Regions from separate parts of the Abyssisolibacter fermentans genome, predicted to be linked through region 1. Evidence: riboswitches for the same ligand, from Rfam matches in the RefSeq annotation. Region 1 holds a riboswitch; each other region holds the start of a gene.

Evidence for each region. A riboswitch is a leader RNA that binds a small molecule or an ion and turns the genes downstream of it on or off. The one in region 1 is predicted to bind cobalamin.
Region 2: linked by a shared signal. The riboswitch ahead of AYC61_RS16885 (YitT family protein) and the one ahead of AYC61_RS19420 (sirohydrochlorin cobaltochelatase) in region 1 are both predicted to bind cobalamin.
Region 3: linked by a shared signal. The riboswitch ahead of AYC61_RS20890 (helical backbone metal receptor) and the one ahead of AYC61_RS19420 (sirohydrochlorin cobaltochelatase) in region 1 are both predicted to bind cobalamin.

What each region holds. Positions count from the first base shown of each region.
Region 1 is NZ_LOHE01000108.1:63-6,120, reverse strand. It holds gene AYC61_RS19435 (DUF1667 domain-containing protein) at 1-55, opposite strand, end outside; gene AYC61_RS19430 (FAD-dependent oxidoreductase) at 59-1,315, opposite strand; gene AYC61_RS19425 (NAD(P)/FAD-dependent oxidoreductase) at 1,684-3,120, opposite strand; cobalamin riboswitch at 3,357-3,541, shown strand; gene AYC61_RS19420 (sirohydrochlorin cobaltochelatase) at 3,718-4,635, shown strand; gene AYC61_RS19415 (type II CAAX endopeptidase family protein) at 4,738-5,559, opposite strand; gene AYC61_RS21490 (hypothetical protein) at 5,903-6,058, opposite strand, start outside.
Region 2 is NZ_LOHE01000085.1:26,856-40,566, reverse strand. It holds gene AYC61_RS16895 (efflux RND transporter periplasmic adaptor subunit) at 345-1,430, shown strand; gene AYC61_RS16890 (TolC family protein) at 1,480-2,970, shown strand; cobalamin riboswitch at 3,136-3,336, shown strand; gene AYC61_RS16885 (YitT family protein) at 3,522-4,391, shown strand; gene AYC61_RS16880 (hypothetical protein) at 4,445-4,885, opposite strand; gene AYC61_RS16875 (HAD family hydrolase) at 5,251-6,051, opposite strand; gene AYC61_RS16870 (cysteine protease StiP family protein) at 6,053-7,192, opposite strand; gene AYC61_RS16865 (phosphoribosyltransferase family protein) at 7,164-8,561, opposite strand; gene AYC61_RS16860 (HpcH/HpaI aldolase/citrate lyase family protein) at 8,604-9,791, opposite strand; gene AYC61_RS16855 (TerD family protein) at 10,274-10,879, opposite strand; gene AYC61_RS16850 (TerD family protein) at 10,907-11,485, opposite strand; gene AYC61_RS16845 (hypothetical protein) at 11,592-11,882, opposite strand; gene AYC61_RS16840 (TerD family protein) at 12,006-12,587, opposite strand; gene AYC61_RS16835 (calcium-translocating P-type ATPase, PMCA-type) at 12,691-13,711, opposite strand, start outside.
Region 3 is NZ_LOHE01000024.1:25,138-38,320, reverse strand. It holds gene thrS (threonine--tRNA ligase) at 1-1,826, shown strand, start outside; gene AYC61_RS01360 (MFS transporter) at 2,383-3,570, shown strand; gene AYC61_RS01355 (16S rRNA (uracil(1498)-N(3))-methyltransferase) at 3,765-4,472, shown strand; gene AYC61_RS01350 (NUDIX hydrolase) at 4,475-5,113, shown strand; gene AYC61_RS01345 (aminopeptidase) at 5,225-6,334, shown strand; gene AYC61_RS01340 (aminopeptidase) at 6,572-7,684, shown strand; gene AYC61_RS01335 (aminopeptidase) at 7,924-9,036, shown strand; gene AYC61_RS01330 (GNAT family N-acetyltransferase) at 9,099-9,650, opposite strand; cobalamin riboswitch at 9,828-10,009, shown strand; gene AYC61_RS20890 (helical backbone metal receptor) at 10,109-11,365, shown strand; gene AYC61_RS01325 (FecCD family ABC transporter permease) at 11,378-12,421, shown strand; gene AYC61_RS01320 (heme ABC transporter ATP-binding protein) at 12,437-13,183, shown strand, end outside.

The sequences.
Region 1 (6,058 bases):
CTACAGTCAAATGACATCCCATTGGGCATGTTATACAAATCATTTCTTTTTTCATTTACTATGCCTCCTTTATAGATACAGTTATTTGTTCTATATCCTTACCTTTTATTAAATTAGAATCTATTTTAACAATCTCCATTTCACCCGGAGCTAAATGTTTTTTCTTGATTTCCTTTATCACTTTGCCATCAGCTTTGACTTCCATTTTTACATTTTTATATACATTTCTAACTCTCATAAACAACTCTAGATTATCTTCTAAATTTTCTTCTCTGATTATTTGAGGTACTATATACCCGATACCATTTCCCGCACTTGAAGTTATATATTTATCACAAGCTTTAAGCTCACCTTTAACATATTTAGCTGCATTTTTACCTGCTCTTTTACTTTCAGCAGTAACGAAATCAACCAAGTCATGAACATGAACTACATTCCCACTTGCAAAAACACCTTCTATAGAAGTTTCCATACTTTCATTAACTACAGGTCCTGACGTAACTCTATCAAGCTTTATACCTGCATTTTTAGATATTTCATTCTCAGGTATAAGTCCAACAGATAGCAATAAAGTATCGCAAACAAATTCTTTTTCAGTTCCTTTAATAAGTTTTCTGTTTTCATCAACCTGTGCAATAACTACACCTTCAACTCTATCTTTTCCCTTGACTTCAACAACTGTGTGACTTAACATCAAAGGAATGTTATAATCTTCTAAACATTGAACTATATTTCTAGTAAGCCCTCCTGAAAATGGCATTAATTCAGCTACAGCTAAAACTTCTGCTCCCTCTAGAGTAAGTCTTCTAGCCATAATCAACCCAATATCTCCTGAACCTAAAATAACTACTTTTTTTCCTACCATGTACCCTTCCATGTTAATAAATCTTTGAGCCATACCTGCTGTATAAACTCCAGCTGGTCTATATCCAGGAATATTGATAGCACCTCTAGTTCTTTCTCTACAACCCATTGCTAAAATAACAGCCTTTGCATTAATCTTTACAAAGCCGTCAACTGAATTGATAGCACTTACTACTTTATCATCAGAAATATCTAAAACCATAGTATCTAATTTGTACTCTATATTCATTTCTTTAAGCTTTTCAATAAACCTCTGAGCATACTCCGGTCCTGTTAATTCTTCTTTAAATACGTGAAGTCCAAAACCATTATGAATACACTGCTGTAATATACCTCCAAGTTCTCTGTCTCTTTCTATAACTAATATACTTTTTACACCGTTCTCTCTTGCTTCGATAGCTGCTGCCAGACCTGCGGGTCCTCCGCCAACTACAACAATATCATAATTCAACATTGATATACCTCCTGCCACAATTTAGTTAATTACGAAATGCTACACTCCTCAATAATACTACTTTTAAATTTGTTGCAAAAACTAACAATATAGTCACTAGGGAAACATCTAATGTTTCTTTGAAAGCGTGACTTCAAGAGTTCGTTTCTTCATCGCTCTCACTTTAATAAATATGTTGCTCTCTACTCACTGCATTCCTAGGAGTAAGTGATTCACTCAAAATCATAGATTTTGGTTCTCTACTCAAAACGAGCTCTTGCCCAGCCGTCAAAGATTATAAGATGGTTCCCCTCGCCAAAAAATTATGAGCTAAACATTAAAAGTTATTCATTTTATTTAATATGCATTTTGCATCTACCTATAATCTAATTTGTCTTTGTTTCATTTGTGATAATATAAGAATTCTTTTCAGATTTAACAATAGTTGAAATATCAACATCTAACTCACGAGCTAATATCTCCATAACTCTAGGACCACAGAATCCGCCTTGACATCTTCCCATACCTGGTCTTGCTCTTCTCTTAACTCCATCAACAGTTCTAGCTCCAACTTTTCTTTGGATTATATCTACTATTTCTCCTTCTGTGATATTTTCACATCTGCATATTATTCTTCCATATCTTGAATCCTTCTTTATTACCTCAGCCTTTTGTTCATCAGTAAGCTCCATAAATCTTATCACTGGTCTTCTAACAGGATTAAAGTTTTTATTCTCTTTAATATCACCAGTAATATCAAATAATAATTTTACAACATAATCTGCAATAGCAGGAGATGCAGATAATCCAGGTGATTTAATTCCTGCAACATTTATAAATCCTTTTGCATCTTTAGCCTCAGCAATTATGAAATCTCCACCCGTTGGTTCAGCTCTTAACCCTGCAAAAGATGTTATTACTTGATTAAACGGAATGTTATCACATGATTTAGCAGCATATTCTCTTACAAGATTCATTCTATCAGATGTAGTACTTATATCTTCTTTATCATCAATATCCTGTGAATCAGGACCTACTAACAAATTACCATGAACAGTAGGTGTTATCAGTACACCCTTGCCTAATTTAGTAGGGCATTGGAATATTACAGAGTTAAACAGATTTCCTGCACTCTTATCCAATAAATAATATTGACCTTTTCTCGGAGTAATCTTAAATTCTGGCTCTGCTACCATAGCATTTATTTTATCCGCATATACACCAGCACAGTTTATAACATATTTTGCATCTATTTCACCATCATTAGTAGTGATTTTATAACCATCAGTTGTTTTATTGATGTTTTTCACCTCATTGTTCAATCTTATTTCAACACCATTTTCAACTGCATTCTCAGCTAAAGCAACAGCAAGCTCCCACGGTCCAACTATACCCGCAGTAGGCGCTTGTAAAGCTCCAACAACATTTTCACTAATGTTTGGTTCTAAAGCTCTAGCTTCATCACCATTTAATATTTTTAAATCTGGTATATTTAACTTCAATCCATTTTTATATAATTTATCTAAGGTTTTCATATCTTCATCATCAAATCCTAAAACTAAAGAACCTATTCTTTTAAAAGGTACATCCAGTTCACTACAAACTTTGTCAAACATAGAGTTTCCTAAAGCATTAAGTTTTCCTTTTAAGCTATCATAATCTGCATCATAACCCGCATGAACAATAGCACTATTTGCCTTAGTAGTTCCATTTGCAACATCATTATCTTTTTCAACTATTACAATTTTCAAATCATATCGAGATAATTCTCTTGCAATAAAAGTTCCTATTACACCTGCTCCAATCACAGCAACATCATACATATAAAACCCCTCCACTTATGGTATTAAGAATATTTATATAAGCAAAAAAGCCGTCACAAATATTCCCCATAGTTAATGGAAAAATTTGAAACGGCTCTCCTATTCTCTTAGCCAATATTCTATTGTTAATTTCAGTATAGCACATTAAACTATTATTGTAAATAAAATTATATTGATAAATTATTAACTTACTCGTAGACATTACTCTTATTTGATGTTATACTATTAACGAACAGAACACAAATATTTCAAAAGGCTCACATAATAAATGTGATTAAAAGGGAAGTCAAGTGAAATTCTTGCACAGCCCCCGCTGCCGTAATTACTTGTTTGATATCAAAATGCCACTGAATTATTTTGGGAAGGCGATATTCAAGCTATAAGTAAGAGTCGGAAGACCTACCTTTATGAAAATATACAATCATACTTCGGTGGGAAGTATAGTATAGCATTTTAGTCTAAACTAACTATGTCTATAATACCGCCTTTATGGCGGTTTTTTTATGTTGTTCCCTACGAAGTAACCCCTACCATTTATATTAGGGCAAATAAATAATTTTTGCCCTAATAAATATTAATATAAGAGGAGTGTTACACATGAAAAAGTTATTATTATTATTATTAGTTTCAGTTTTATCTTTTAGTTTACTAGCAGGTTGTTCTAATTCTAAAACAACAGGAACAGAGCAAAATAATGAAAAAGAGGTTTCTAAATGTGACCCAAACAAAAAAGCAGTACTTGTAGTCAGCTTTGGTACAAGCCACAATGAAACACGCAAATTAACAATAGAAGCAACAGAAGCAAAAATAGCAAAAGCATTTCCTGATTATGATTTCAAAAAAGCATTTACATCTCAGTTTATAATTAACAAACTGAAAAAAAGAGATGGTTTAGAAATAGATAATGTAAAGCAAGCACTAGAAAAACTTGTAAGTGAAGGCTATGGTGAAGTACTCATTCAATCACTACATGTAATGAATGGAGCTGAATACCACGACACCCTTGAATTAGTTAACAATTATAAAGATAAATTCGAAAAAATAACATTTGGTAATCCCTTGTTAACAAGTCCTGAAGATTACATGAATTTAGTTGATGTACTTTCAAAAGAAATCCCAACACTTAAAGAAGATGAAGCATTATTCTTCATGGGACATGGTACACATCATTTTTCAAATTCAGCATATGCGTGCTTAGATTACACATTCAAATATAAAGGCTATGATAATATTTATATCGGAACTGTAGAAGGTTATCCATCATTAGATACACTATTAGATATTACAAAAGATAAGAATTACAAGAAAATTTACTTAATGCCACTAATGGTAGTAGCTGGTGATCATGCAAAGAATGACATGGCAGGAGACGAAGAAGATTCATGGAAAATGATTTTAGAAAGCAAAGGTTATAAAGTAGAACCAATAATAAAAGGTTTAGGTCAAATAGAAGGAGTTCAAGACTTATATATCCAGCACCTAAAAGATTCTTTAAATACTCAAGAAGCAGAATAAGATAATATTTTTAAAAAGGAAATTTCCACATTTATATATAAGTAAGCACTCATTAAAAACCTCACTAAAGCCTGAGTCTAATACTAACTCAGGCTTTTTCATTTAGACTCTAAGAAAATTAAGTTTCAAAAAAATAAATGTAATAAAAAAGGCTGATATATTAAATACCATATGAGTTAAGATACTATGCTCAACATCTTTTTTATATAATATGTAACTAAAAGCTAATCCTGCTGGTAATACTTGAACATATTTAATCCAGTTATTAGCTAAAGTTCCAGAATGCAAATACATCCATGTAATAGTTGGAATAAGAACAGCAAGCACTATTGATATTTTTCTTTTTTTCCCAAACCAACGTAAAAATATATTAATTGCAAAAAATCGATAAATTATTTCTTCACTTAGAGGTGCTATTAAGCAAATAACTATAATATTATTTATTACAGCAATCAATTTTGATCCTGATCCTTGCAACAAATCCCCTGCTAAATTATCATTCATTTCAGGTTTAAAAATACCAAATACCAATGTTGTCCAAATTAATAATATAAGACTAGTTTTAAAAATCAACGCCCAATCTATATTTTTAAAACTAAATTTTCCTTTCAAATAACTGCTTCCTGTTAACCAATTTATATCTGATAATGATTGTGCTACTCTTAATTCTCCTTTTAATATAGCATAGTTAATAAACAACCCTAAAAACAAGCCTGTTACAAAAAACGGGTCCAAATTTTTATATGTAATATTTATCAATATAAGATTAACAAAACTTAGTGCTGTAATAGTCATTGCTATTTTTTTACATTTAGCTTTATATTTAAGCGAATACTCTTTAGTAGGTTTATAAAAAATAATCAAAAAAACTAGTATCACAATTCCAATTAAAAACTCTGAAAAACTATTAATCGATAGATGCATGAAATTTCTCCCCCTTTATATATATAATTCAACAATCTATAAATACACACATCTACATTATTTCTATATTTATTATCAAAACCCTTTTATTTCTTGTAAAATATCGCTCTTTTTTGTTAAAACATAATAATATTCGGAATATATTGTTACTTCGTAATAGATTAAAACAAAAGCGTCTAAGGTCGCGTTAATATTGATTGTTCATATAATTTTTTCTAATCACATCTACTCTAATCAAACAGTAATCAACTGCTCTAGTAACTGTTTCAACCAACAAATTCACTAGGGCTCAATCTGAGGTTTCTTTGTAGGTGACTTTTAAGAAGTAATTTTTTCAATGCTTCTATAAAATGATAAAAATTACTTCTTTACAGGAACAGCAAAGATTCTCAGATTCGTGTCCCTCTCCACTTGGTAATGAATCTCCATCATTTAATAGCTTCGCACTTACAACGACTGACCCTAAAGAAATCAAACCATTAAATCCTTTAGAAGCTAC
Region 2 (13,711 bases), on a different contig from region 1:
CACTTAATAACAATAGAAAAAAGCCATTTCAGATTAATAATTACTTTTATAAATCTGTTAGTGGAATTATTTCAATATCGAAAACTTTAATATATATTACTTAGAATTATTATTTTTGAATATTTTATGTCATTGTGTTTCATTTTTACATCTAATTGCTAGACATTTAAAAAATCAATTAAAAATCTCTTTATTTTTATTGACATAATTGTAATTAAATGGTGTAAATGATATATTAAAAATGAATAAGTCTATACACGTTTATATGTATTTTATTTAATATCAAATAATAAACATCTAAATAATAGAAAACATATATACACTAATATCTAGGAGGTAATAATATGAAAAAGATATTCACTATAAGTATTGCAATTATGATGTGTATTCTTGGAATATCATGTTCCAATGAAATACCCGTTCAACAAGCAGATACAATAAAGCCTGTAAAAACAATAACATTGAAAAATGAGACAAAACCAGTTTTACTAAATTATATTGGTACTGTTAATTATAATGAAATAAAAAAATTAGGTTTTAAAAGTCCCGGCAAAATTGAAAAAGTTTATATTACTAAAGGTGAAAAAATTTCTAAAGGTTCTCTATTAGCAAAACTTGATACTAAGGATTTAAGGTTTTCATACGAAGCATCTAAAGCTCAATTAGATGCTTCAAAGTCACAATATACTAAGGCTCTAGACGCTTATAACTTTGCTAATGATACATATGAGAGAATTAAAAACATGTATGAAAAAAATGCAATTTCAAAACAAAAATATGAAGAAGCCAAGCTACAACTTGATATAAGACAATCAGAATTAAACCAAGCAAATGAACTAAAAAATCAAGCAAAAGTTGATTTTGACTATAAAGAAAGTTTACTACAGGATGCAACCTTAAAGGCTGATTCAAATGGCTATATTGTTGATACTCTTTTTAAAGAAGGTGAAATGGTAAGTGCAGGTTATCCTGTTGTTGTAGTTAGAAATGATAATAAAATAGTCAACGTTGGGCTGACACAAGAAGATATCGTAAAAACTAAACTTGGTGATACAGCGCAAATAAAAGCTAATAATACAGTAGTCGAAGGAACAATAACTAATATTAGTGAACTTCCTGATACTGATACTAGAACTTATAATGTTGAACTAGCATTAAATGAAAATAATTTTAAAATTGGATTCATAGTTAATGTAGACATACAAATTGGTGAAGAAAATGGTATTTGGATACCTATTAAAAGCATAAAATCAAATAGTCAAGACTATGTATATGTTGTCAATAATGATATTGCAAATGAAAAAATAATACAAATTGAATCTATTCATGAAACCTCCGCTAAGGTTACAGGTCTTAACGATAATGATAAACTTGTAATTCAAGGTATTAGTATGTTAGTTAATGGAGATAAAGTTAGAATTGAAGACTAGAGGTATAAGGATATGAACAGATTAAATTTATTTTAAAGGAGTATAAGATATGAAAAAGAAAATTTGTTCAATATTAGCAGTAGTTTTATTCTTTACATCTCTCCTTTTATCATACGCTGAAGGAGAAACTATAGTGGCAAAAAACTATGATAATTATACACTTGATGAGTGTATAAACGTTGCAATGGAAAATAACTTAACTATAAAACAAATAAGGCAAGAACTAAAAATAAGTGAATTTAACAAAAAACGAACTAACAAAAACACTAAAAAGATTTTGGATAATGATGATACCTTGAGTGATAAGTGGAACAGCTACTATAAAGGTAAAAAGGAAGCTGAAGGAATAAAAAAGAATCTGGATGGTCTTAATCAAGCTTTGCAAAGCTCAGATGATCCTACTAAAACATTAGAAGATATAAAAAATACTATTGACGAAGATACCTATAGACTACTTAAAAGTAAAGGTAACGATAAAACTGCTATAAACCAAGCCATTGAAGGAATGAAAAAAGAAATAGACAATCAAAGCCAACAAGCATTAGATCGATTACAAGCTGGAAAGCAAGAACTTGATGATGCAAACAAAGAAGCCAACAGCGTTCTATCAATGAACCTAGGAATAACCACGAATGTAAAACTAGGCATCAAATCAACTACTGAGTTAATGGATGTCATTGCAGATATTACCTATGACATAACTAAAGCAGGATATGAAATCAGTAAAAAACAAATAGCAATGCTTGTTGAAAAAAACTATTATGAAGTTTTAAAAATGAAAAAAATAGCTAACGTAAAACAAAAATCCTTAGATAGAGCAAACGGTCAATTTGAAATTATAAAAAATGCTTATGATGAAGGTTTAAGGGCTAAAGATGATTTATTACTAGCAAAATCACAAGTAGAACTTATGAAAGCAGATTTAGAAAAAGCTATATCGGATGAAAAAAATGCTAAAATTGATTTAAAAAACACCTTAAATATCCCATTAGATGCCAACATAACTATAGCCGAAGTAAATTTGTCCGCTGAAAATATACCTTCTTTAGAAGATGGAATTAAGCAGGGATTAGAAAAAAGACTTGAAATTCAACAGGCAATGGGACAATATATAATTGACAGCCTGAATCATGAATTAACTGCTAGAACATATCCTGATATAACAAATCAATACAAAGAAGCTTTATATAAAAAAGAATATTCAAATATAAACCTTGAAATTCAGAAAAAAGAGGTAGAAGCTGATATAAGAAAGTCTTATGAAACAATGGTAGCGACAGGCAAAATGTATGAACATGTGAGAAATAGCGTTGAGCAAATGCAGGCAAATCTACAAATAGCAACTTATAGATATAATGAAGGTATAGGCTATGGTAGTTCAAGCCTTAAATCAATAAATTCCGAGGAATTAGGAGGCACTATAATGGAAGTCCTATCAGCCAGCGAGAAATTAGCTGAAGTTGAAGAAAAAGTTGTTGAAATAGAACATGCTAAAAATCTCAGCATAACTAAATACCTTAATTCCATTGGACAATATTAGTAAAAATAGATTAAATATAACTCAAAACCTCTTGCAAATATATCATAATCCTTGCAAGGGGTTTTTATTTTAAAAGGAATAAAAGATATTCTGATTAATTTCTTGACGTTATATTTCTTTTAATATATACTTTGAGAGAACGATTTCTTAATTAGTAATTCTTACAATTTCATAGGTATTATTGGTGTAAAAATAAAATTATATAATTTTATTATTTACTTAATAGGGAAGTTTGGTTTAATTCCAACACGGTCCCGCCACTGTAATGGATAGTGTCTTGTTGCAACCACTGTACTAAAATGTATGGGAAGGTATAAGATACGTTGATTCCTAAGTCAGGAGACCTGCCAATAATAAGGGCACTAATTATTACTCACGAGGATGAGCAAGTGTTAAATTTCAGTAGAATAGTTTTTCAACTTTGTTTTAGTCACCCCTTTTCTAAATGAAAGGTTTATAGTTGTGAGTAAACTAGCCATTTTTGTGCTAGTTTTTTGTGTTCTGTATATTTCCAGTAGATCTAATAGTAGATGTTCAAAAAATAATAAGTGATGGTGAAAAAGATGGAGAAAAAAGTTTATAAATTTTTATTAATTAATTTAGGAATAACAATAATGGCAGTAGGACTATACTATTTCTTGATACCTGCAAATTTAGCTGTTGGTGGAATAACAGGACTTGCAATGGTTATAAATCATTTATTTCCATATATTCATATTGACATTATTATGTTTATCTCAAATATTATACTATTCACACTTGCGTTTTTAATTATTGGTAAAGATTTTGGTGGTTACACTATTTATTGTAGTTTTTTACTAACGGGTATGATATCATTTTTAGGAAAAATATCACCTCTTACAAAACCACTTGTAGATGATATCTTACTGAATCTAATTTTTGGTATATTAATTCAAGGCATTGGAATGGGGATTGTGTTTTTTCAAAATGCATCTACTGGTGGTACAGATATTGTTGCAAAGATTATAAATAAATTTACAAATATTGAAATTGGCAAGGCGTTGTTACTATCTGATTTCTTAATAACTCTTTCAGCAGGCTTAGTTTTTGGTATAAAATTAGGATTATACGCTTTATTAGGCATTATAACTAATGCTCTATTAATAGATAAGTTTATTGCCCAATTAAAAGCAAAAATAAATGTTGTTGTTGTAAGTAATGAAAATAGTAAAATAAATGACTTTATTATTAATGAACTTGAAAGAGGTACTACTCTTTATAAAGCGGTTGGAGGCTTTTCAAACAATAATAAAAACATCATTAATGTTGTATTAAATAGAAGAGAATACATACAATTGAAAAATTATATAAAATCAGTTGATCAACATGCTTTTGTATCTGTACATTATGTTCATGAAGTTTTAGGTGAAGGCTTTGATTTAGCGTTAAAAAATCTATAATATAAAAAATGGGCGTCTCAAAATAATCTTAGACATCCATTTTTTTATCTGCTTCACTCAAACATTTTTTCAATATATTTAGTATCAAAATCTTTATCTAATCTATAAGTTTTACTATATCGTTTTTTATTAAGTTCTTCATTAAATATGATTTGAATATACATATCACCAAGTATTTCAACTGAAATTTCAAGTTGATTGCTTTTAGAGAAAAAAATCATATATGTTTTACCACTGTACTTTAAGTAATCTTTATACCATACTCTTTTATATTTGCGAGTAAACAGAAAATTATATAACTCATCTATCTTAGCTTTATCGTTTATAGTTATTGCACTATTACAAAACGCACCATTTTTATCTAATACCATTTGATTTATTACTATTCTATCAAATTTAATATCAGACGCTTTATCAGTCATTCTCTGAGGTATTTGATAATAAGCTATTGTCATTACGATTATTAAAAATACAATTAGAAATATTTTTTTCATTGTTTCCATTCTATTATACCAAAATATACGTATTACACCCCTTTTTCATATTTTTCTATTCCTTGTTCATTATAACATTAAATCGTTGTCTAATTTTGTAATTTTTAAGAATGGATTCTATTATATTTTGTACCATATGTATTACTATCATATTTTAAGCTATTCAATGATAAATATATTTTATTTATTAATAATTGGTTATAATAATTGAATTTGTAATTATTAACTATAGTAAATATTTTATTTTGATATAAAACAAACCTTCCTGAAAACTTATTATAATTAATCAAGAAGGTTGGTTTAGAAAAGTTTCTTATTTGCTAAATTTAAAATAATAATTTTTATAAATTACAAAATAATATCTATTAAATATTAAAATAATCAGCTGTAAGCTTTAATATCTCCTCTGCAGCTAGTATACCCTTTACAGTCGTATAATTCATGCACTTCATTTTGTTGTCTGCTATATCACATATGCCCCCATGCTTTGGTACTATAAAATAATTACATACCTTCGCCATATCTAAATCCAAAGAAGAATCCCCTGATGCAGCTATATCACTTATATTTTCTCTTTGGGCTATAAATTTAACTGCATCGCCTTTATTAACATATCTAGGAATAAAATATAACTTTCTGCCATGCCTTGTAGTAATCCAATTTTGTGTTTCCAGCCATTTAGAGTAAGCTTGTAATTCTTTCTCTGGTATATTATCTTCCTCTATTATGCAGTAAAAAAACATATCATCTGCTATTCTAAGCTTTTTTACCCAAACATCCGATTTAATCCTTTCAAATTCTTTTATAGCATCATTTATATTAATACAGTTATCAGTTATTTTTCTAAATATAGTTTTACGCCATATTTCACTAATTTTATTATTTTCTAATATAATGCCACCATTTGCTACTACAGAATATTTTAAATCTAGTTCTTGTACTATTTTTATACGCCTAAACTGTTCTAATGTCCTTGTAGTAACCGGTACAAACAGTAGTCTATCCTTTATTGATTTTAATAAATCTATGGACTTTTGCGTCATGTATGATATAGGGTAACCTTCAAATTTTTCTACTATACGTACATCAGATGTGTTTAAAATTTCTTCGTTAATTAATTTTTTACTATATATAAGAGTCCTATCCAAATCACTAGCATAAAGCATTTTATTCTCTCCTTAGACTTTTTATTAACCCACAGCATTCATAAGCTAATAAATCATATTTTTCTACAGGTACATTTCTCTCTTTTGCAAGTTGTATTATATGCTCTAGACTAGCTGATTCTTCTTTGATAAGTATTTTCCACGGTACTCTTCTCAATAAAACTCTGGTAGTTTCTCCTACTCCAGGTTTAATAAAATTTATGTTTTGTATATCAAATTCACTTTGAAGTCTTTGAACATCCTTTAATCCAATCCATGTAGTTTTTAGATTGTATTCATTACTTTCGATTTCTTTTATCCCACATGCAACTTTATCATCTATATACTTAAATTGTTCAGCAATTGTATCTATGAATAAATTTGAAACATCTTCATCTATCAATTCTTCATAAAATTTCGCTCCATGAAAATCATCTTCACCTATTAAATCCTTCCTGTGAACTGTTCTACTTACTAAACCAGATACTGTTGAATTCAAACAAGCACTTGGAATCAAAAAATCTTCTCTTGTACCATAAATAGTAGTACAATGTGCTGGGTCAGCTATTACAGCAAGCCTATCATCTATATTAGTTAAATATTTTTCATTGAAATTTTTACATGCTTTCGATAGTTCGTTTGTAATAGCTCCCTTGCCAGTCCATCCATCTATAAACTGGATTTGTCTATTCGGATGCTTTCTAAGTATATATTTGATAGAATTTTCATCAATACCCTTACCTCTGATGATTGAAATGCTATAATGAGGTATATCTATATCATATTTATATTTCAAATATCTTTTCAACAAAATACCAGCCGGTGAACCTGCTCTTGCTAAGGAAACAAATACTAAATCTTCTCCTCTAAGTGCTAGTATTCTCTCAGCTACTACTCCAACAGCAACAGCTATTTTATTTCTATTTTGCTTTAATCCTTTGTAGAATATATCCATGTATTTTTCTGAAGGCTTATATTCTATAGGAAGCATTTCAGAATAATGAATACCTGATTGTATAGCTTGTTCTCTCTGTTCATTATTTTGCTCTTTAATCAGTTCACCTATATCCTTTAAGAGAAATATAACATCATCTTTACTATAACTACTTTTTATAAACATATTTGCTGAATTATCATGCTTGTTTTCTATCAACCAAATCACCTCTTTTACTTGTAGCATGTGTAACTATATAAACCTTTTTGACTCCTGTTCCTTTTATAGCTTCTATAAAAGATTCCAAACTTCCATCTAAACCTTCCCTTTCAAGAAAAACAAATATATCATCATAATAGTTTTTAGGGATATTATAAACGAAATTTTGTACACTGTTATCATTCGGACTTTTAAATGTATATTTGTTTTGAACTCCATATTTTTGAGTTTTACTAGCATAAATAGGACTTCTTGTAGTAGAATGATATTTTATTCCAACTCCCATATAGGTTGCTATTTTCATAGGTATATACATAAATTCCTCTGTACCTAAGCAAAGTGTTTTAGAACCTGTTCTCATATTTTTTAGTTTTTCACCACAAATATTAGCTAAATTTTCGAGCTTTTCATTGTCAATATTATCTATACCAAATCGCCCTGTATGCTTTAAATAACAACATGTATTTATATTATTGTTACTATCAATAGATTGGCTATTAACAATATCGGTAAATATGTTATCTAAGTATATATACTCTAGCGAAAAATCTTTTGTTTTCGATTTATCAATATTTTTTTCTTCTTCATTAAAGTACTCTGAATTCACGTTATTATAAGCTATTTCACCAGATATTAAAGAAACAGTATCTATTTTTATTCCTAATTCTTCTTCTTTTTGTTTAAATAACTCTTTGTCTTTTTTACTTCTCCAATCTAGTATAGAAACTATACAATATCTTTTTCTAGGATATTTTTTTTGTATGGATTCTATAATATTTATAGTAGTTTTACCTGTCGTAATCTCATCATCTACAAAAACTATAGGTGCATCAGATTTAAGAATAGAAGTTTTTAATGGAAATAACCTATGACTTGTTGCATGAGAATGTTCTTCTTCAAATGAAATTGAATCATTAGGTGTCATTACAATGTCTCTAGTTGTGTGCAAATAAAATGCATTGTTTTCAAAACTGTCAAAAAAACTATGACCTAAGGCTGTAGCGGTTTCAGCAAAACCAATTATTAATGTTTCTTCTGGTAAGTCGAGTCGCTTTTTGTTGATTTGTAAGTATTTTTCTTGAGAATATCTACCACCATTTATAATGTCGCATATTTCATTAGTCAGCTCAAACTTCTGTCCATAAATATTTTCTATATATTTTATACTCAATAATCTACCTGTTAATAAGGCTATTTTAGGATCAATTGGTACATGCTTTCCTAACACTTTACTAACAAATAGGAATTTTCTTTTTAAATTTTTCCTAGCTGCCATGCAGAACAAATTATCTAATTCAATATCATACGGATTTTTATTAACATTTATTTTTATATTATAATTATCATTAATATTATATTGGTAGAAAGACTGCTTCACAAACACTTTCTCCTTTCGTTAATTAATAAACTTATCTATATCCTATACACTATAGTATAATAAGTCCAAATATTTCATTTCTTTGTTGAATACTCCATAAATTTCAGCACGACTAAGAACTTTTCGTGCCCAATTGATATGTGGTTTAATTTCGTTCATTTTATTACTATATTCACTTTTAAATACACCTATATCACCATTTTGGTTTTTCATAATACCTAACGCATCTGTATATTCTTCATGTGTTACTACATACATAGATTGTACTGGAACAATATGACTAGGATGAATTATAGTTTTTCCACACAAACCATTTGCTTTATCAAGTTCAATCTCTCTCAATAACCCATCTAAATATTGATTTAACAGTTGAGCTCTCATCTCAGTTCCCATTTTTTCTCCGAATTTTTTAGTAAATGGTGTACTTCTTAGTAGTGGTTTTAACAATCTATCTCCGCTAGAAAAATACTCCCATACAGGTGCTGAAACCACAAAGTTTCTATCTACTCTACATAATACGTTCACTATATCACCAATACAATCACGAATAACCTGTATGTCATATATACTTGCACTATAACTTCTTCTTATACCAAAAAGGCTGCAAAAATCCGTTGCTCCTATCCTCACATTCAAAACTAATTCATTATATTTATCAAAAATCTGAGCCAATTTATATAACTCAGCTTTTCTACTCTCGCTATATATTATTTCTTTACTTTCTAATATTGGCATACCATATATAATATTATCTGTTTCTTTATTTATTCTTTCTAATTCTTTAAAATATTCCTCGCCTTTATCATATGAGAATTTAGGAAAAACAAAACCAGTAATTAAATTCAGCTTATCTGAAAGTGCACTTGCTAATCTGCTCATCTGCTCTGCATTCCTTATTCTAATAAATAATAAAGGAATGTCATCATAGCTTATTTGATTATCTTCAATTAAACAATTAAGTTTCTCCATATTTTGTATTAAATTTTGTTCTGCAGCTTTAACTTGATTATCCCCTATTGCATCTTCTAAACATAATACTATAGTCATAAGTCCTTTTTTCATATTTTTTAAAATATCTTCTATGATGTGTTCTCTAGTTGCAGGCATGTATAAAGTAGAACCTAATGCATAAGCTAATTTCTCCTTTGAATCATTCCTGCTAAAACGCTCAGGTTCTTTATAAAAAATAGACCTAATTTGGTCTTGTTTCAAGTAACTAAAATATTTCAATTAATAACCCTCCTAAATAAGTACTTTCAATATTGTAACCCGTACTATAACATTCCTAACCGCAGGTAATATTAAATTTGTTTACTAAAATTAAACACAGCTGTTTTCAGAACAAAATCTACTATTTAAATCTTATGTTAACTTTACCTAAAACTATATTCAATCCAGATTATTTTAAAAAATTATGAGTAGTGACCCAAATTGATTTGAATAGCACACTTGAAGCTCCGTTTTATGTGAGTCACTTACCTAATGAATAAAGAAAAAATTTGAAGAAACTTAATATGAGATTCAAAATTATAAAGTATCTTATTCAACGTTATATAATAATTAAGGCTATAAAATATAATTTTTCACAGCTTAAAATTGTATAATTTCCTTTATGTTATTAAAAGTCTTTTTTTTATAAAAAATACTCTTTCAGTCATTCAACAAACAAAGGAGATGAATTAATCATCTCCTAATAGTTCATGGTACATGTTTTATTTATACCTTCTAGCCATATCTCCTAAAGAAGTATCTTTAGAACCTTGACCTACAGCCATAAATTTCCATTCACTTCCATGCCTATATAATTCTCCTACTGTTAATGCTGTCATATTAGAGTACTGATCAGTAAGATTAAATCTAATTAATTCTTTATTATTATCAAGATTTACAATTCTTATAAATGCATTTTGTATTAAACCAAAATGCTGTCTTCTTTTAATACAATCATATATGTTAACAACAAATACAAGCTTTTGCATATTTTGTGGTACCATACTTAAATTTACCATAATCTGCTCGTCATCACCATCTCCATCACCAGTCAAATTGTCTCCCATATGACTAATACTACCATCAGCAGATTTTAGATTTCCAAAATATACAACATGCTTATTGTTTTCTAATTTATCATTCGCATTAAGCATAAAAACTGAAGCATCACAATCAATATCAGGTTGTGAGTTAAATAAACTCTTTAATAATCCACCGCCAGAATTTGATTGTACAGGATCCCAGCCTAATCCAACCATTATTCTTGATAATGAAGCATCTTCTTTGGTCAAGCTTATCCTTTGACCTTTTGTTAAATTAATAGCCATTTTTTTATCCTCCTATTATATATCACATTAAACACTTAAGCCATAGTTTCCACAAAGGGCTGCTAAACCACCTTGGAATCCGCTTCCTACAGCTGAGAATTTCCATTCTCCACCATGTCTATATAATTCACAGAAAACTAAAGCAGTTTCTACTGAAAAATCCTCTGTTAAATCATATCTTATTAATTCTGCTCCAGTTTCTTCATTTACTACTCTTACAAATGCATTAGAAACCTGACCAAAATTTTGGCTTCTTGTTACAGCATCATGTATAGTAACTGTTATAGCTATTTTATCAATTTCTTGTGGTACTACAGAGAAATCAATAATAATTTGCTCATCATCACCTTCTCCTTCACCAGTTCTGTTATCTCCTGTATGAACAATACAACCGCTTGAATGAGTAAGATTGTTGTAAAAAATAAAATCTAAATCATTATTTACTTTTCCATTTGATCCAACTAAAAATGCAGATGCATCTAAATCGAATTCGTATCCTCCATCATAATGATTAGTATCCCAGCCTAAACCTATGACAACTTTCTTCAATCCTGGATTTGATTTTGTTAAATCTATTTTTTGACCTTTTGATAAATTAATAGACATTATTTAACCCTCCTTATTACTTTTACTTATATATTAACAAATTATCATTAAAGATGTAATATTTTTTAACTCTTTAATGTAAACTATACTTCCTCACTAAGTTTATTTATTTTTTCTTTTTATTTCTTACTAAATTAAAACCACCAAAACCACCAATAAGTGCTATATAAAACCCGAAGTCATATAGCCATCCTCTATTATAAACTTCATATATTCTTATATTTTTATCAAACAATCCAAACACTAATGAAATTGGTGCAATCCATCCATGCCAAATTCCACTAAAGAATCCTGCTTCATCAGATGGATCACATGCTCCGTCTCCTGGCATGCATCCTGAAAGAAATATTGATGTAATAATTACTAAAATAATTAATAACATTACTTTTTTATTCATCAATTCTCCCCTTTTCATATTAAATCTAATATTCACATGATTTTGAATAAATGCGATGTAGTATTTAAATCTTTAGGGATGTTTCAAAATGTTCTCCATTTTGAAACGTCCCTTATTCATCTTTTATCCAATATTAATACCAAAATTACCACATAAAGCTCCTAAGCCACCTTCAAAACCACTTCCAACAGCTGAGAATTTCCACTCTGCTCCATGTCTGTATAGTTCTCCAACCACAACAGCGGTTTCTATACTGTAATCTTCACTTAAATCATATCTTAACAATTCTTCGTTAGTTTCTTCGTTAAATATTCTTATATAAGCATTTGATACTTGACCAAAGTTTTGACCTCTTGCTTGAGCATCATGAATTGTAACAGTGAAATCAATTTTATTTACCTCTTGAGGTACAGAAGCTAAATTTATTTTAATCTGCTCATCATCGCCTTCACCTTCACCTGTTCTATTGTCTCCTAAATGAGATACTGAACCAGAAGGGTGATTTAAATTATTATAGAATACGAAATCTACTTCACCTGATACTTTACCGTTTTCACCCAAAAGGAATGCAGCTGTATCTAAATCGAAATCATTGCCTCCATCATATTTATTTACATCCCATCCTAAACCTGCAATAACCTTTGTTAACCCCGGATTTGTTTTTGTTAAATCTACCTTTTGTCCTTTTTTTAAGCTTACAGCCATTTTTATCATCCTTTCTATTTTAATATTTTTTTAATTTGCTTATTATTTATTTATTCTTTATTATTAAATATTATTTATTTAATTTTAATTACATAATATATTCTTACGCTTTTGCTCTCATTGCATTTCTAATAGCTTTTCTAATTAAATCTACAGGAATAATTATAAGTGCAAGAGCGGTTATTATAAGCCATTCTCTTAAAGTTAATCCTGCTGTTCTCAATATGTCTCCACCTATATATGCCATAATAATTTGAACAACTACAATTACACCTACTACCTTTAAGAACCCTTTATTATCCCTAATATGTTCAAATAAGTTTAATTCAACTGTTCTAGCATTAAACATGTTAAATACATTTAGGAATATGAAGAATGAAAAGAAACCTGTCAAGAAATAAATATCTTCTTTTCCAGTTGGACCAATTCTAAATATATTTCTAAAAACATCAAGTTTAAGGAATAAAACACTTAGAGTTGCTACTAGTCCACCATTAATAAGTATTGAACTCCACATATCCTTGTTTATGATAGCTTCTTTTCTTGACTTTGGCTTTTCTTTCATATACTTCTTAAGTGCAGCCTCGCCTCCAAATGACAATGCAGCAAGTGTATCCATTACTAAGTTAACCCATAACATCTGAGTCATAGAAAGTGGTAAATCCACACCTATAAATGGTCCTATAAAAGCTATTAATATAGCCCCTACGTTTACAGTTAATTGATAAACAATAAACTTTCTTATTGAATTATATATAGTTCTACCATATAGAACTGTTTTAGCTATTGAGTTAAAGTTGTCATCTAATATAACTATATCTCCTGCTTCTTTAGCAACCTCAGTTCCTGAACCCATTGCAAAACCAACATCTGCTTTTTTAAGTGCAGGTGAGTCATTTACACCATCACCTGTCATACCTACAACTAAATCTAAATCCTGTGCTAATTTAACAAGTCTACTCTTGTCAGTAGGTAATGCTCTTGCTATAACTCTTATATTAGGTATCATTTTCTTTAATTTTTCATCTGATAATTCTTTTAACTCATTAGATGTAAGAACAATGTCTGTATCATTTTTAATAAGTCCTGCCTCTTTTGCTATTGCAACTGCTGTTTCTTTTCTG
Region 3 (13,183 bases), on a different contig from region 1:
TTAGTTCAGGTTTAGCTAGAGTTATTTTAGGAGCTAAGGTGAATGATAAAACAGTTGGGTTAGATGAAGTAATAAATGAAGATATTAGTTTAGAATTATTAAAATTCGACAATGAAGATGGAAGAAATATATTTAGACATACAAGTGCACATATTTTAGCACAAGCAGTAAAAAGACTATTCCCTGATACAAAATTAGCAATAGGTCCTGCTATCAAAGATGGGTTCTATTATGATTTCGATACTGAGCACAAGTTTACACCAGAAGATTTAGAAAAAATTGAAGCTGAAATGAAAAAAATTGCTAAAGAAAACTTAAAACTTGAAAGATTTATACTTCCAAGAAATGAAGCAATACAAAAGCTAAAGGAAATGGGAGAGGATTATAAAGTTGAACTGGTAGAAGATTTACCAGAAGATGAGATTATATCATTTTATAAGCAAGGAGATTTTGTAGACCTTTGTGCAGGTCCTCATTTACAGTCAACAAAAAAAGTTAAAGCAGTGAAAATTCTAAGTATCGCAGGAGCTTATTGGAGAGGTAATGAAAACAACAAAATGCTTCAAAGGCTTTATGGTACTTCATTTGAAAAGAAAAAAGATTTAGATTTACATTTAGAAAGATTAGAGGAAGCTAAAAAAAGGGATCATAGAAAACTTGGTCAAGAATTAGACTTATTTAGTTTAAATGAAGCAGGAACAGGATTTCCATTCTTCCACCCAAAAGGAATGGCTTTAAGAAATGTCTTAGAAGATTTATGGAGAAAAGAACATGCATTAAGAGGCTATGGAGAAATAAAAACACCTATAATACTAAATGAAGAATTATGGCATACATCTGGACACTGGGACCATTATAAAGAAAATATGTATTTCACAAAAATAGATGATATGGATCATGCAATTAAACCTATGAACTGTCCGGGTTCAATGCTTGTATTCAAAAATAAAAGATACAGCTATAGAGATTTCCCAGTTAGAATGGCTGAACTTGGTCTTGTTCACAGACATGAAAAATCAGGAACTCTTCATGGATTAATGAGAGTTAGATCATTTACTCAAGATGATGCGCATATATTCATGTTACCAGAGCAAATTAAAGAAGAAGTTCTAGGAGTATTAAAGTTTGCTGATGATTTCTATAATTTATTTGGTTTTAAATATAGTTTGGAGCTTTCAACAAGACCAGAAGATTCTATGGGAACAGATGAAGAATGGCAAATAGCGGAAGACGCATTAAAAGAAGCATTAAAAACTGCTGGGCTAGAATATACAATAAATGAAGGAGATGGAGCATTCTATGGACCAAAGATAGACCTTCATTTAGAAGATGCAATAGGTAGGACTTGGCAATGTGGAACAATACAGCTTGATATGCAAATGCCACAAAGATTTGATTTAAATTATATTGGTAAAGATGGAGAAAAGCATAGGCCGGTTATGATTCACAGGGTTATATTTGGAAGTATAGAGAGATTTATTGGAATACTAATAGAACATTTTGCTGGAAAATTCCCATTGTGGATTGCACCAGTTCAAGTAACTGTTCTTCCTATATCTGATAAATACAATGATTATGCATATGATATCAAGAAAAAATTAATGGAAAAACAAATAAGAGTTGAAGTTGACCATAGAGCTGAAAAAATAGGTTATAAGATTAGAGAAGCACAGCTTCAAAAAATACCTTATATGCTTATTGTAGGAGAAAAAGAAGCAGAAGCAAATAGCTTAGCAATTAGAGATAGAGAAAAAGGTGATATAGGAGCAATGAAGGTTGAAGAGTTTGTTGATATGATAGTAAAGCAAATTGAAGAAAAGAAATAATTAACAAAAACCTAGAATTTTAATTCTAGGTTTTGTGCTATTAATGGAAAGCTTTACTGTTGTAATAAGAGTTTGAAAAATTATTAAAATAGCTAGGGTAAATCTTTGAGGAAAGTGATGCTCAATGTTTTTGTGTTGAAGCTATACAAGACATTTTTTTACTAGGAGATGCCTATATTTCGTTATCTAAGCTGCTCTTGCTCTTGTATAGTAATATAATTTATGATATAATCACATTGAAAATTTATAATTAGGAATAAATTAGGATGAGGAGGTGTAAAGGATGAACTTATTTGTTAGTTCGTACATGCTAGAGTATTATGATGTACATAGAAACATAACATTCAATTTTGGTGACCATAGGGGAGGTGCGTCCAAAATTAAATATTATGTAAACTAATTAATAAGTAAAACTTTACATTTAGAATATAGAATTATGTTTTAAACCTTAAGTAGAGTCTACTTAAGGTTTTTTTGCGCGCTTTCATTGGGAGGAGGGTAAAAGATATTATTAGGTAATTAAAAATTAACTATATACAACATTGGGGGTATTACCATGAGTTATAAAACAAATTTAAATAAAAATATTAATAGAAATTATTTATATACATTCATAAGTTCTTTGAACTTATCTCAGGGATTATGGATGATCTATCTAGCAGCAAAGGGAATGTCTTTAATGCAGCTTGGAATTTTAGAAGCAATATTTCATATTACGTCGTTTTTTATGGAAATTCCAACGGGGATAGTAGCAGATATTTATGGAAGAAAAGTTAGTAGAATAACAGGCAGATTTGCTTCAGTTGTTAGTACAATAATATTATTATATTCCAATAATTTTTATTGGTTTATGATTTCATTTGTTATATCAGCTCTATCATATAATTTGGAATCAGGAGCTGGAGAAGCTTTAGTATATGATTCTTTGAAAGAAATAGGTAAAGAGAAGAAGTATATGAAGATAAATGGGAAAATTGAGATGTTCATGCAGATTGGATGTATTACTTCGTATATTGTTGGTGGATATTTGGCTACAAAAAGTTATTTAATGGTATTTGCTTTAACTGCTGTTTTTGAAACTGTTAGCTTTATTCAAGCATTTTCCTTCACAGAACCAAGTATAAAAAACAAAACTGTAAAAGAAAAAAATCCATTTATTGTGCTAAAAAACCAGTTTACAAAGAGTATTGGTGTTTTATCTAGCAATAAGAGAATCGGTTTTCTTATAGTGTTTGGTGAAATCATTAGTGCAACAGCGACCAGTTTATTTTTTTATCTTCAAAACTATTGGAAAGGCAGTGGATACTCAGAAATAAAAATAGGTATTATTTTTTCAATAGCTTCATTATTAGGAGCTATTATAGCAACAAAAGTATATAAAATAGAGAGGGTTATTAAGGAGAAAGGAGTACTAATATTAATGCCTCTTATAACAATTTTATGTTTATGGGGAGTAGTATTGACTAAATTTACTTATGTATTTTATATCATTATATCTGTTGTAGAAGGAATTATATTTGTTGCGGTAGGTGATTATATCAATAAACAGATTCCTAGTAAATACAGAGCAACTATACTATCTTTTAGAAGCATGGTATTTAGTTTCTTCATGATTTTGTTATTTCCATTAATAGGAAAATTAGGTGATGTATTTTCGATAATGTTTGCCTTAAAGAATTTAGCAATCATAGGAAGTATTCTGTATATTATTCATCTATACTTTTTACTTAATTCTAGGAAATGATGACGTATTTCATTAGTCCAGATTATTCATATAACTTTGAATAATCTGGATTTAGATTTATTATTATATGTATATTCTTATTAATGTAATATGTTTTATGGTATAAAACTTTTTACTTAATACTATTTATTGAATTAAAAAAAAGAGTGCATTATAATATACATAGCATAGATTTTAAGTTAGGAAGGTTATTTATGAATTTAATTATATTATTTAAGGAAGATTTTATTGAAAAAGATATTGTTAGAATTGAAGGAAGAAGATTTGAACATGTCTTATCTGTACATAAAGCTGAAGTTGGTCAAACATTAAAGGTTGGATTACTTAATGGCAAAATAGGTACGGGTTATATAACAAATATGGAAAATAAAATGTTGCAAATGAAGGTCAATTTAACTGATGAACCACCTAAACCACTGCAATCTCAGCTAATATTAGCTATGCCTAGACCAAAAGTTTTTGCTAGAATATTGCAAACAGCTACAGCATTAGGTATAAAAAAAATATTTGTTATAAAGACCTGGAGAGTACAGAAAAGCTATTGGAATAGTCCAGTGCTTAGCGAGGAGAGTTTAAGTAAAAATATGATTTTAGGATTAGAACAAACAAAAGATACAATACTACCTGAAGTTAGAGTTGTTAAACTTTTCAAGCCTTTTGTAGAGGATCAAATATCTAGTATTATTGAAGGCACTATTGCATTAGTTGCTCATCCAATAGCTGATGCTATGTGTCCATATGATATCAAGAAACCTACAACTATTGCTATAGGTCCAGAAGGCGGGTTCATAGAATATGAAATTGATATGCTTAAGAAACATGGTTTTACAGTAGTAGGGTTTGGAAATAGAATTCTAAAAGTAGAGACAGCAGTTCCATATATTTATGGCAAATTATATTAAGGGTGATTAAGGTGCATTTAGATAGCATATATAAAGTTTTTAAAAATAGAAAAGGTAAACAGATGAATATAAGAAAAAGCTACTCTGTTTTGTTACCGTTAGTTAAGGTTGAGGGTGAATTACATATACTTTTTGAGGTTAGAGCAAAAGATTTAGAGACCCAACCTGGTGAAATATCTTTTCCAGGAGGAGCAATTGAGAATAATGAAACACCAATAGAGGCTTGTATAAGAGAAACATGCGAAGAATTAGGAGTGAATGAAAAAAATATAAATATAATTGGGGAGCTTGATTATATAGGAGCACCCGCTAATATTCAAATATTTGCTTTTGTTGGCATGTTGGATATAAAGAAGATTCAGGGGTATAGTAACAGTGAAGTTGACCATTGTTTTTTAGTTCCTCTTACATTTTTTTATAATACCGAACCTGATAAATATTATTCTGAAACTGATATTAAGTTAGATGATTCTTTTCCATATGGTTTAATTCCAAATGGTAAGAAATATATTTGGCGTAAAGGTAAGTATCCTATTCATTTTTACAACTATAATGGATACATAATATGGGGAATTACAGCAAAATTCATAGATAATTTCATCTCAACTTACAAACAATATTACATATATAATAAAGATTGAAATTATGATATGTAATAAATTGTTGAGTTTTTGTTATATTGTTTGATAGATAAGAAAAAATATGATAAGATTATTATTGGTAAATAATGGACTGCGAAAGGAGAAGATAAAATGGATAGTAGAATTGCTATATTGGCGAAAAATTTGGTTAATTATTCAACTAAAGTACAAAAAGGTGAAAAAGTATTAATAAGAACAGTAGGAACTAGCACATTTCCATTAGTTAGAGCTTTAATAAAGGAAATATATAAAGCAGGAGGTTATCCATATACTGATATTAGAGATAGTTCGATTAATAGAGAGGTAGCTTTAGGATGCAATGAGGAGCAAATGAAGTTTAAAGCTGAAATGGAATTACTAAACATGAAAAACATGGACGTATACATTGGTATTAGCGGAACAGATAATATGAACGAGCTATCTGATGTTGATAGTGAGAAAATTAGAATAATGAATAAATGTGCTAAACCTGTTTTAGAACATAGAATTGATCATACAAGATGGGTAGTATTAAGATACCCTAATGCAAGTATGGCACAAGCTGCAAATTCAAGTTTAGAAGGCTTTGAAGATTTCTATTTTGATGTATGTACTATGGATTATGGAAAAATGTCAAAAGCAATGGATAATTTAGTAGAATTGATGAGTAAAACAGATAGAGTTCATATAAAAGGAGAAGGTACAGATTTAACATTTTCCATTAAAGGTATTCCAGTAATTAAATGTGCAGGAGAAGTAAACATACCAGACGGAGAAGTATTTACAGCTCCTGTTAAGGATTCTATTAATGGTGTATTAACATACAATTGTCCAGCTGTATATCAAGGTTTTACTTATGAAAATATATGTTTAGAATTTAAAGATGGAAAAATAGTTAAGGCTACAGCTAATGATACTGAGAGAATCAACAAAGTATTTGATACTGATGAAGGAGCAAGATATATAGGAGAGTTTGCAATAGGAGTTAATCCATATGTAACAAAACCTATGAAGGATACATTATTTGATGAAAAAATCATGGGAAGCTTCCACTTTACACCAGGAAGAGCTTATGAAGAAGCACCTAATGGTAATAATTCAGCTATACATTGGGATTTAGTATGTATTCAAACACCTGAGTATGGTGGAGGAGAAATATACTTTGATGATGTATTAATAAGAAAAGACGGTAAATTTGTAGTACCTGAACTTGAATGTCTGAATCCTGAAAATTTAAAATAACTTTAAAGCAATACAACTGTAAAACTGATATTTATATAAATATAGATAAATTATTGTTATTAGCTTTATAAATCTTTAATTAGGGGAATCATCTAAAGTTTTTGATGGATGATTCCTTAATAATAATATTGAGATTTTTACAACTATTAATGGGGGAAACTGAGTTACTTAATATGTAGCAAAGAATTTATGAGTAGTATAGCTTTTGAAGCTAACAATAAAATAAAAGGGGGAAATATCATGGACTCAAGAATCGCTAAATTGGCAGAAAATTTAGTAAATTATTCTACAAAAGTTAAAAAAGACGAAAAGGTTTTAATAGAAGCTAAAGGAGCTAGTACATATCCTTTAGTTAGAGCATTGATAAAAGAAGTGTATAAAGCAGGGGGATATCCATTTACTTATTTAGAAGATGGAGCTATTTTTAGAGAAATTGCTTTAGAATGCAATGAAGAACAATTAAAATTCAAAGCTGAGATGAAATTATTAAAGATGAAAAACATGGATGTGTATATTGGTATTGGAGGATCAGACAATATTAATGAGCTTTCTGATGTTGATAGTGAGAAGATTGAATTAATATTAAAATGTGACAAACCAGTAAGGGATTGTAGAGTTGATAATACTAAATGGGTAGTATTAAGATATCCTAATGCAAGCATGGTACAAGCAGCAAATACAAGTTTAGAAAGCTTTGAAGAGTTCTATTTTAATGTATGTATTATGGATTATGAAAAAATGTCAAAAGCAATGGATAATTTAGTTGAATTAATGAACAGAACAGATAAAGTTCATATCAAAGGAGAAGGTACAGATTTAACTTTTTCAATAAAAGGAATTCCAGTAGTTAAATGTGATGGACAACTTAACATACCAGATGGTGAAGTGTATACTGCACCTATAAAAGATTCTGTTAATGGCAAGCTTTCGTACAATTGTCCTGCTGTATATCAAGGCTTTACTTACGAAAATATTTGTTTAGAATTTAAGGATGGAAAAATTGTTAAAGCAACAGCAAATGATACTGAGAGAATAAATAAAGTATTTGATACTGATGAAGGAGCAAGATATGTAGGAGAGTTTGCAATAGGAGTTAATCCATATGTAACAAAACCTATGAAGGATACATTATTTGATGAAAAAATCATGGGAAGCTTCCACTTTACACCAGGAAGAGCTTATGAAAAAGCACCTAATGGTAATAATTCAGCTATACATTGGGATTTAGTATGCATTCAAACACCTGAGTATGGTGGGGGAGAAATATACTTTGATGATGTATTAATAAGAAAAGATGGTAAATTTGTTGTACCTGAGCTTGAGTGTCTGAATCCTGAAAATTTGAAATAGTTTCAAGCAATACAACTGCAAAACGGAAATTTATATAAATATAGATAAATTTATTGTTTTTAGCTTTATAAGTTTTTAATTAGGGAATCATCTAAAATTTTTGATAGAGGATGATTGCTTAATAAAATATTGGTATTTTTTACAACTAGTGATGGGGGAAACTGAGTTACTTAATATGCAGCATAGAATTTATGAGTAGCATAGCTTTTGAAGCTGACAATAAAATAAAAGGGGGAAATATCATGGACTCAAGAATCGTTAAATTGGCAGAAAATTTAGTTAATTATTCTACGAAAGTTAAAAAAGGTGATAAAGTACTGATTAATACTGAAGGAACAAGTACATATCCTTTAGTTAGGGCAGTAATAAAAGAAGTGTATAAAGCAGGGGGCTATCCATATGTTAATCTTCAAGACAGTTCAATAGAAAGAGAACTTGCTTTAAATTATAGCGATGAGCAGCTAAAGCTATTTTGTGATATTGAACTAAAAAGAACAAAATCAATGGATGTACAAATTAATATAGGTGGAACTGATAATATAAATGAATTATCAGATGTAGCTCCAGAAAAATTCAGGCTATTATCAAAATATTATGAACCAATTATGGACTATGTTCTTAGTAATGTTAGATGGGTATATTTGAGATATCCAAATGCGAGTATGGCACAAGCGGCAAATACAAGCTTAGAAAGCTTTGAAGACTTTTATTTTAAGGTTTGTAATCTAGATTATAGCAAAATGTCAAAAGCAATGGATAATTTAGTAGAACTAATGACTAAAACAGATAGAGTTCATATAAAAGGAAATGGAACAGATTTAACTTTTTCTATAAAGGGTATTCCGGTAATTAAGTGCTGTGGAGATGAAAACATCCCTGATGGTGAAGTTTTCACAGCACCTGTTAAGGACTCTATAAATGGCATACTTTCTTACAATTGTCCTGCTGTATATGAAGGTTTTACTTATGAAAATATATGTTTAGAATTTAAAGATGGAAAAATTGTTAAGGCTACAGCTAATGATACTGAGAGGATTAACAAAGTGTTTGATACTGATGAAGGAGCAAGATATGTAGGAGAGTTTGCAATAGGGGTTAATCCATATGTAATAAAACCTATGAAGGATGCATTATTTGATGAAAAAATCATGGGAAGCTTTCACTTTACACCAGGAAGAGCTTATGAAGAGGCACCTAATGGTAATAGTTCAGTTATACATTGGGATTTAGTATGTATTCAAACACCTGAATATGGTGGAGGAGAAATATATTTTGATGATGTACTAATAAGAAAAGATGGTATGTTTGTATTGCCTGAACTTGAATGCTTAAATCCTGAGAATTTAAAATAATATTATTAGTGATGTTGTCTCAAAATGGACAAGTTTAGTACTGCCATTTTGAGACTTTTGTATTAATCTGCTTTTTTTATAGAGTACATTAGCTCACCATCATAAGAGCTACCTTCTGCTTCTTCATCCTTTATTTCGTATTCATAGTACATACCTATCTTCTTTAGTACCTTGCTAGATGCTTTATTATCTTTATTGACAGTAGCAACTATTTTATTAATATTCATGTTATTAAAACCATATACAATAATAGCTTTTCCTATTTCAGTTGCATATCCTTTTCTATAGTGTTCTTCAAATAGTCCATAGAACAATTCGTTTTCAGTAGTATCATAAGTAAGTGGGAATAATCCAACAAAACCTATACATTCGTTGTTGTCTTTTGAAACTACTAATAAGAGAAATCCTTGAAATTTGTTTATTGTACTTTCTTTATATCGATTTAATATTCTTTTCAATAACTTTTCACACTCTTTGAACGTTCTTTCTTTAGCAAAGGGAACATTTCTCATTATAGCTTCATCATTTACTATTCTATGTAAATTATAAATATCAGCATTGGCAAAATTTCTAATAAATAAACGTTCTGTTTCTATATTAATATGTTCATACATATTAATTTCACCCCTTAATATTTTGTACTATATAGATGTGTAATTGTGGTTTTCTGCACTTAATTATAACATAACTTATTATACTATAATATATAAATAATATAATAAAGATTTATATTTGTTATGTATAGGTTAATGTTGACAAGTATAATCAAGTTGACTATACTATAAATATAATCAAATAGAAATCTTTAAGGTGCTTAAAAAGTTAAAAGGGAAAAAGGTTAAAAGCCTTTGCAGCCCCCGCTACTGTATGTAGGGATGAGATTCTAATAGCCACTGCTCTTCAATTTTGAGTGGGAAGGTAGAATCAAAGATGAACTACAAGCCAGGAAACCTGCCTTTAAGAAAAAAGACTTATGCTTCGGAGGGAAGTGTGTGGTTTAAAAACACATATTCCAAATGTGTTATTTTTTTTTGAAAAACCTCCAAGGCAAAATATGAAAGGAGTAATATATATGAAAAAATTATTAAAATTATTTATTATTTGTTTAGTAGTTGTGTTTGCTTCAAGTAGTTTATATGTACAAGAAGGATTAGCTACTAGTCAAAGCGACTTTAATCGTCGTGCAGTGGATTTTAAAGTGATTAATGGCAGATCATTTATATCAACAGATGAGATATATGAATTTGGTGTTAGTGTAAAAAATGAATATAGTAGTACTATAGTGTCTAATGAAGATGTTACAATGACTTTTTATTTAGATTCAAACAAAGTAAAGGTTAATAATATTGATTTAACGGTTGATTGTAAAACCTTCAAGGAAGATAACAAAATATATTTACCATATAGATTCTTATTAGAAACATTAAATTATAGCATAATTTGGGATAGTGGAGCTGGAATAGTTAAGTATGAAAAAATATCAGACGATACATATAAATATCCTATTACAATAAAAAATGGTGATAATGAAATGGTAATTGAAAAAGAGCCTTCTAAAATAATATCATTAGCACCTGGAGTAACTGAAAAATTATTTGAAATAGGTGCAGGAGACAAGGTAGTAGGTAGGACACAATATTGTGATTATCCTAAAGAGGTAGAAAATATAAAAAATGTTGGAACACTTTATGAACCAAATATTGAGGTAATAGTCGATATACAACCAGAAATAGCTATTGCTGAAACACATTTTAAACAAGAGATATTAGATAAATTAAATGAAGCGGGAATAATATCTATTTCTTCAGCTACACCAAACAAGGTTGAAGGAATATATGCCCAAATAATACAGTTAGGTAAAATAGTTAATAGAAATTATGAAGCTAGAGCATTAGTATCAAGTATGAAATCAAAAGTTCAAAAGGTTAAATACGTTCTAAACAATCAAAGCAATCTAAATAAGCCAAGTATATATTACGTAGTAGGTACTGGACAATATGGTGAATATACAGCTGGTAGTGATACATTTATTGCAGATATTATCAGAACAGTTGGAGCTACTAATATTGCTGCTGATGTAACTGGTTGGAAATATAGTGTAGAAAAAGTTATAGATAAAGATCCGGATATAATAGTTGGTAATGAAACTAATGTAGATGCTATGATAAATAACAATAATTACAGCATATTAACTGCTGTTAATCAAAAATCATATTATAAAGTTGACAATAATATATTTGACAGATCATCACCAAGATCTATCAACGAAGGTTTAAAAATATTATTCAACATAGTTCACAGTGATTTAACAAAAAAATTAGGTTTCTAAAGCGGTGATTTAATGTCATACTTAAAAAACAAAAAGAAATATCATATAGCAATTTTAATACTATTTTTATTTCTTATATTGTTCATGTTTTGTGCTGTTGCATTAGGTACAGTACATATAGATGTCACGGATGTTATAAAAATAACTCTAAATAAGATTAAATTTCTAGATATTGATATTTCAAATATAAAAAAATCGAATATATTCATAGTTTTAAATGTAAGACTTCCAAGAATAATAATATCGGCTTTGTGTGGAGGAATATTAGCATTAGTTGGAGTAGCTTATCAAGCTATATTCAAAAATCCAATGGCAGAACCTTATATTATGGGATCGTCATCTGGTGCTGCCTTTGGAGCAACGCTAGGTATAGTTTTAGGTATAAACAAAAACATTATGGGTCTTGGTATTATTTCTCTTTTAGCATTTGCAGGTGCGTTAATAACGACTATATTAGTATATAGTCTGGCGAAAAAAGGAAATAGAATATCCACAACATCAATATTATTATCAGGAATAGTCATGAGTTCACTATTATCTTCTATAGTGTCATTAATTATGATATTTAATCATGAAGAATTAGGTAAAATAATTGGATGGACTATGGGGAGCTTTAATGGAGCAAGTTGGACACAAATAGTAGTAGTGGTAATACCGGCTATAATAGGTTCATTTGTACTTATTTCATTGGCTAAAGAATTAAATGCATTATCAGTTGGTGAAGAAAGTGCTCAGTGCCTAGGAGTAAATGTAGAAACTGTAAAAAAAATTGTTCTTGTAGTTGCATCCTTGTTAGCAGCTTGTGCAGTTTCTGTAAGTGGAATAATCGGATTTGTTGGATTGATAGTACCTCATCTATTGAGACTTATATTCGGTTCTGATCATAGAGTGTTGATGCCGATATCTTTTGTAGGTGGTGCAATGTTCTTGCTAATCTGTGATACTTTAGCAAGAAACATATTAAGAGGCGTAGAAATACCAGTAGGAATAATAACTTCAATATTTGGAGGACCATTTTTCCTTTATCTATTAAGAAAATCAAAAAATAGTATATAGAAAGGTTGAAAATTTATGATTAGTGCTATGGATATACAAAATATATCATTTAAATATTCTAACAATACTATATTAAAAAATATAAGTTTTTCGGTTGATAAGGGAGATTTTTTAGGAATATTAGGACCAAATGGATGTGGGAAGACTACTTTATTAAAAAATTTATGTAATCTATTAAAGCCATATGATGGTAAAATATTTCTTGGGAAAGAAGAAATCGGTAAAATAAGCTGTAAAAGTTTAGCTAAAAGGATGGCAGTAGTCCATCAATTTGATGTAATTAGCTTTGACTTTACTGTTCATGATATTGTATTGATGGGTAGAATGCCATATCAAAAAAGATATTCATCAGAAATAAAAAGAGATTATGATGTGGTAGAAGAATGCATGAAAAAAACTGAAACATGGAAGTTTAGAGATAAAAAAATACTTCAAATAAGTGGTGGAGAAAGGCAAAGAGTTATGTTAGCAAGAGCTTTAGCTCAAGAGCCAGAAATATTGTTATTAGATGAGCCTATTTCTCATTTAGATATAAAACACCAAATTAATTTGTTGAATTTATGTAAGAAATTAAATTTAGAAAATAATTTAACTATTATAGTTACTATACATGATATTAATTTAGCAGCAAAATATTGTGATAATATTATTTTAATGCAAGATGGTAAAATACAGGCATATGATAAACCAGAAAGGGTTTTGACAGAGAAAAACATTAAAAAAATATATGACATAGGAGTAGAGCTCATAAAGAATAAAGAA